DNA from 2 places in the Bacillus sp. 1A genome. Region 2 is predicted to be linked to the other one. Evidence: predicted binding sites of a transcription regulator. Region 2 holds the regulator's gene; the other holds the start of a gene.

Region 1 (3,425 bases), 490 kb from region 2:
CGTAGCCATCCGCCGTAAGTCTTACCGGGGCACCCTCAACAAGAGGCTCTTCAGCATTTCCTTCTCTCTTCATGATTCTCACTTCAAATTTTGTTTTCTCCATATATAATTCTTTTAATTCCTGATGAATGGCATTTGTAAGATGCTCTGCAAGCTCATGACGCATATTACTTAACGACGTTGCTTCTTGCAGAATAACACTTTCTAATTCCTTTAATTGCTTCTTCGTCGTTTCAATATGAACGTCTTTATTTTCAATCGTAAAAATTTCTTGTTCAATTTTATCAGCATACGCTAAAATCTCTTCTACAGTATTTCCATATTTTCTCTTTAGCATACGAATTTCATTTAAACGCGTTTCAATTTCATCTAAACGCTTCGGATCATATTCCATCATATCGAGCTTTTCTCTAAGTTGATATGCAACTTCTTCTAATAAGTAGTAGCTATTTGCAATTGAATCATGATTTTCTTGATAAACTTCATCTAAATGTGTAATACTCTCCATTTGTCCCATTGCGCTTCGTACATTATCTAACCCTTGTCCGTCAGCGCTTAATGAGCGATATGCATCGCCTAATGCTTTATAAATTTTTTCAAAATTAGAAATTCGCAATCGTTCTTCAGTTAATTCAATTTCTTCATCCATCTTTAAATCCGCCTTACTGATTTCTTCATGCTGGAATTGAATTAAATCTAAGCGATGTGCCATTTGTTGTTCATTTTCACTTAACGATTTTAACTGTTTTTTTAATTTCTCATAGTCAGCGTATACATTTTGATATATACCCAATTGTTTAACAATGCGATCTCCATCAAAATGATCAAGCATAAATAGATGACGCTCTTCATTCATTAAATCTTGTGTTTCGTGCTGCCCATGAATATCAACAAGTGTTTTTCCAATTTCCTTTAATATACTAAGGGTGACCAGTTTCCCATTTACACGACATACACTTTTTCCGTTTGCAGCGATATCACGCTTCAAAATAATCATGCCGTCTTCTATTTCTATATCCAACTCTTCTGCCTTTTCAATACACGGATGCTTATCATCTTCTACATAAAATAGCCCTTCTATCTCAGCTTTTTCTGTTCCGTATCGAACAAATTCCGCTGAACCACGGCCACCTACAAGTAAACTAATCGCATCAATAATAATCGATTTTCCGGCCCCTGTTTCACCACTTAAAACCGTTAACCCTTTTTGAAAAGAAATATTTAATGCCTCAATAATAGCAAAGTTTCTAATCGATAATTCCGATAACAATGCCCCATTCACCTCGTTATAAACTAATCCCCTATTAAGGGCTTTTCTCAGTTCTTCATTCAAATAGTCAAACTATATGTTTGTATGTATAAATTACTTTTCTAACCGCTCCATTGTACCAAACATTCGTTTTACGGGTCAATCCACCTATTTTCTAATTTTATTCAAAGAAAATATTATATTACAATTAAGAATTCACATTTTTAACCAATAAAAAAATCTTGTTCACTTTCCACTTTACAGAGGAAAGTAAACAAGATTTTTTTTTACAACATATTTAAGAAACGATCAGAGACAACACCTGTATCTTCAGGTGTACGGCAAATAATTAAGCAAGTATCATCACCACAGATGGTTCCGATGATCTCATCCCACTCTAAATGATCAATAAGTGCTCCAAGTGAATGAGCGTTACCAGGCAGTGTTTTTAGCACAAGCATATGTCCTGCCGTGTCTAATTTTACAAATGAATCCACTAGATTGCGTTTTAATTTTTGTAACGGGTTAAATCGTTGATCTGCTGGCAAGCTATATTTATAGCGCCCATCATGTAATGGCACTTTCACTAAGTGCAGTTCTTTAATATCGCGCGATACTGTTGCTTGCGTTACATTAAATCCCTCATTACGTAAAATATCAACTAATTCATCTTGTGTTTCAATTTCTTTGTTCGCAATAATTTCCCTGATTTTAATATGGCGCTGACCTTTATTCATACATTTGCACCTCACACTATCTCTTACCATAGTTTAAACATTGGTATACTTCACTTATTTATGTTAACTTATAATTCGTTGCTTGTACACAATTGTTTTTACAATCATTATACAATTACAACAAAAAGAGGAACAACATATGTTATTCCCCTTTTCCTTTTTGTTTTAGGACATCATGCGCCTCTGTAACTACTTGCTCAACAGAAACTGGAGAATGATTTTCGCCATTCTCACGTTCACCATGCCATTTCAGATGAATTAAAAATTCAATATTACCATCCCCGCCCGTAATTGGTGAGAATGTTAAACCTTCTACGTCGTATCCTTCTTTTATAGCAAAGTCGACAATCATTTCTACGACAGCCTCATGTACTTTTCGATCACGAACGATACCTTTTTTCCCAACTTGCTCTCTTCCAGCTTCAAACTGTGGTTTAATTAACGCTGCTACATCCCCATTAGGCATAAGCATTGTTTTTAAAACCGGCAGTATAAGCTTTAATGATATAAATGAAACATCGATACTAGAAAATTGCGGTAAACCACGTTCTAAGTCTGCTGGTGTCACGTAACGGAAGTTTGTCCGTTCCATTACGACAACACGCTCATCTTGACGCAATTTCCACGCAAGTTGATTGTATCCTACATCTAATGCATAAGATAATTTCGCTCCGTTTTGAAGCGCACAATCTGTAAAGCCACCAGTTGATGAACCAATATCTATCATAACTTTATCTTGTAAATCCAGGTGAAATGTCTCCAATGCCTTTTCAAGTTTATAACCACCACGGCTTACATACGGCATAACTTGTCCCTTCACCGTAATCTCTGTATCTTGTGGGATCTTCTCTCCTGGCTTATCAAGTCTCATCTCATTCGCATATACAAGTCCGGCCATAACGGCGCGTTTTGCTTTCTCACGTGTTTCTATAAGTCCTCGCTCTACTAATAGTACATCTACTCTTTCTTTTTTTGCACTCATTTGTTACGCCCTTTTTTGTTTTGATGGAATCATTGTATGAATACGGTCTACAACAGCATCTGTCGTTAAACCAATTTCTTCTAATAATTTTGTTACACTACCGTGCTCTATGAAACGGTCTGGAATACCCATTCGTTCAATTAACGCACTATGGTACCCGCTCTCAGATGCAAATTCAACTACTCCCGTTCCAAAACCACCAATTAAGCAAGCTTCTTCAATCGTTAAAATCGGTATATTTTTCCCTAAGAGATCATGTAAATATGCTTCATCCATCGGTTTAATAAAGCGAGCGTTCACTACTTTCACTGAAACTCCAGCCTTTTCAAGACGCTCAGCTGCTTCCATTGCCATTGGTATTGTCGTACCAAATGTTAAAATAGCCGCTTGTGTACCTTCTTTTAACGTTTCCCAAGTACCGATTGGAATCGCCTTTAATTCTTCATCCATATGAACA
Region 2 (3,425 bases):
AATAAGCCCGTAATAAAAGACATACCAACAGATATGTCTGAACTTATCGCTAACTATATATTGAAGCACAAAAATATAGAAGCAACAGTCAATAACAACTGGAAAGTTATTAAATAACGGATATAATACATAAAAAAGATGGGCTTCGCCCATCTTTTAGTTTAATTTTGCATTATCTTGCTTTTTTAAAGCTTTTAATTTCGCCGGTGTAACATCAGTACCTTCTTCGTTAACAACTTTAATTCCTTTAAGTTCGTTTAACATATTTTGACGAAATCCTTTTAAATATTGTTCACGTAGCGATTGGCGCTCACGTTGTTCTTCTTCAGTTAAACCTTCAGCTTTTGCTTTTTTCGCTAAGAAGTTAATGCGTTCAATGAGTTCGTGACTTTGCATCTCGAATCCCCCTTTTACTCAAAACTGATTATTATCATACAATAGTTAGTCCTCTTTATCAAGCAATTGCTTTGTATATTCTACATATCTTCGATGTACAGTTGCTTTTGAAACATCATGACCAAAACCACGAAGTGTTGCTGCAATTTCTTCAAAAGTTAATTCATTCCGGCGTAAACGTACAATTTCCTCAATTGGCACTTCTTTTTTCTCACGTCCTATACTTAAATGACGATTTTTCAAATTATTCTCTGGACGAAATCCTTTCTCTACCGCTCTTTGCATGCCACGTTTAATTTTTAAATTGTGGATCTTTCTTTGATACTCTTCAACAATCCCAATTATATCTAGTACCATCGAATCAGAGTCAGAGAGTTCTAATTCTCCATTATGCGTATGCGTATATACTTTTATTCCCTCTTTATGTAAACAGTGCATTAATGCAATCTTTGCATTCCCTCTTCCAAGGCGCGTTTCATCTTGTATGAGAAGTACATCAACTTGTTCATCGCGAATTGTATCTAGCACTTCTAATATGCCATCACGTTCAATTGTATAACCACTAGCCTGCTCCTCAATCACCTTTACAACATTCATTTGATAGCGCTCAGCTAAATGCAATAATTCATCTTTTTGACGCAATAATGATGTTTCCTGTTCTTCTTTTGTTGTGCTCACACGTGCATAAATAATTGCATTCATTTTGAACCCTTCTTTCTCACTATATTTTCCTTATAGTGTATCATAAATTCGTCTTTCGTTCGAACTTATGTTTGTAGAATGTTTTTTCGCATGTTATACTTATTAATAAGAAAAATGAAAGAAAACGAGGTGTTAGAAAACATGGAAAAGTTAACGAAACGCCAGCAAGACATTCTCGACTTTATTAAGCTAAAAGTACAAGAAAAAGGATATCCACCTTCCGTACGTGAAATCGGTCAAGCAGTCGGCCTCGCTTCTAGTTCTACAGTGCATGGACATTTATCACGACTAGAAGAAAAAGGATATATTCGACGCGATCCAACAAAACCACGAGCAATTGAAATTTTAGGTGACAACCGAATGGATACAGAGACACAATCTGTTATTCAAGTTCCAATTGTCGGAAAAGTTACTGCTGGATTACCGATTACAGCAGTTGAAAGTGTAGAAGATCACTTCCCACTTCCAGCTAGCATTGTTGCTGGAGCAGACCAAGTATTTATGTTACGTATTTCCGGAGATAGTATGATTGAAGCTGGTATTTTCGATGGGGATTTAGTTGTTGTTCGCCAACAACAGTCTGCATACAATGGTGAAATTGTAGTCGCTTTAACAGAAGATAACGAAGCAACTGTTAAACGTTTCTATAAAGAAAAAGACCATTTCCGTCTACAACCGGAAAACTCTTCATTAGAACCTATCATTTTAAAACAAGTATCAGTTATTGGAAAAGTAATTGGCGTATATCGTGATTTACATTAAGAATAAAAAAAGAAGATAATTACCTTATTTATATACGGTAATTATCTTCTTTTTTTGTATTTTGATAGATTTTCATACATTTTATTTCTTATGAACGAGTTTCAATCGTCACATCGCCAGCAGCTGTTTTACCACTAATCTTTTTACTACCATTGCCAATTGTTATATTTTTATTTTCTTCATTAAAAATCATTACTTCACCAGCAGCACTTTGCCCAGTTATAACTGCATCTTGTGGTTTTTCTAATAAAGTAATATCTACATCCTCAGCAGTTGAACTTGCCTCTACATCATATTTAGGATCATGATCCATAATATGCACTTCCCCGCTAGCCGACTTCGCAGTTACTTTTCCTATTACCTTCTTAAAGCTCACCTCACCAGCTTTTGAAGATCCTTCCACACTTCTTGCTGTGACATTTTTCAAATCTACTTCTCCAGCGAGTGTCCCAACACTTACACAATCACTTTTCACATCACTTATTTCTATTTGTCCAGCTGATGAATTTATTTTTATCTCTTGGTATGAACGTTCAGGCACGAGGAGAGTTATTGTAGACGTTTGAAATCTAAAATCGTAAAAAGAAAAATCAAATGAAGCACCTTTTTCTCTTTCCCCAATAATTTTTAATGTGTCACCATCTTCGGCAATACGAACCTCGTGTTTACGTACATCTCCTGATTGCTTTACATAAAAAGAAGAGTCGGGAGATTTTTGGACAACAATATCCCCAGCATCTAACTTAACTTCTATATTTTTTAGTGTTTCGTTTTTAATTACGTCTTCTTTATTTCCTTCTTCTGCAGTTTGCACTGCTTTTTCATATGTTTGTGAAATCCCTATTACTCCAATAATGATACAAGCGATAGCTACTAATAATATTTTCTTCATCATCTACTCTCCTTTTATCATTTTGAAGTTCCATATTACATAACGTACGCATAACTTTTTAAACCACTTCGTACTATAATAAGCGATAATACATAACAACAAACCTACCCCAACAAACGTTATACTAACGAATAAATCCAACCATATAAAAGTACCCATAAATACTTTTCCAATAACGAAAAATGGTGTCACTACACTAGCAATTCCACCGAGCCAGAAGGAAAATATAAAAGCAATAATTGCAACTAACGGGCCTAACACAATAATAAAATTAAACAAACTAAGTCCAATCGCTGCCATGACAGCCCTTGTTATATTCGGAGTAGATGGGTCCTTTTTCATTTCATCAAAGCGATACAAAGCAAGTAAGTCTTTCGCAATTACTTTCGGAGAGCCAAGGCCCTTTATTATTTCCGATTCAGTTTTTCCTTCTTCTATTCCAAACTGAAAATGCTCTTCATAATCAAATAAAATATCTTTCCTCTCTTCTTCCGGTAACTTTCTAAGATGACTTGATAATTCTTTAAGAAACTGTTCTTTACTCATCCCATTCCACCCCTTCAATAATTTCTTGTACGCCTTTTGCAAAATCACGCCACTCCGCTACTAACAAATTCAGTTGCGTTTCCCCTTGCTCAGTTAGTTGATAATATTTACGAGGCGGCCCCTCCGT

What was found. Region 2 encodes LexA, which represses DNA repair genes until DNA is damaged. Its sites were predicted from a motif close to CGAACATATGTTCG; they were not measured.
Region 1: the regulator LexA is predicted to act here: its motif matches at 1,390-1,403, upstream of recN (DNA repair protein RecN).

The regions. Positions count from the first base shown of each region.
Region 1 covers NZ_JBQYLZ010000001.1:2,382,266-2,385,690, reverse strand. Annotated here, with positions in the region: gene recN (DNA repair protein RecN) at 1-1,270, opposite strand, end outside; gene argR (arginine repressor ArgR) at 1,537-1,986, opposite strand; gene ACUN0F_RS12120 (TlyA family RNA methyltransferase) at 2,129-2,968, opposite strand; gene dxs (1-deoxy-D-xylulose-5-phosphate synthase) at 2,972-3,425, opposite strand, start outside.
Region 2 covers NZ_JBQYLZ010000001.1:2,868,920-2,872,344, reverse strand. Annotated here, with positions in the region: gene ACUN0F_RS14620 (bifunctional metallophosphatase/5'-nucleotidase) at 1-117, shown strand, start outside; gene ACUN0F_RS14615 (DUF896 domain-containing protein) at 157-396, opposite strand; gene ACUN0F_RS14610 (YneB family resolvase-like protein) at 442-1,098, opposite strand; gene lexA (transcriptional repressor LexA) at 1,240-1,860, shown strand; gene ACUN0F_RS14600 (DUF4097 family beta strand repeat-containing protein) at 1,949-2,755, opposite strand; gene ACUN0F_RS14595 (DUF1700 domain-containing protein) at 2,756-3,298, opposite strand; gene ACUN0F_RS14590 (PadR family transcriptional regulator) at 3,291-3,425, opposite strand, start outside.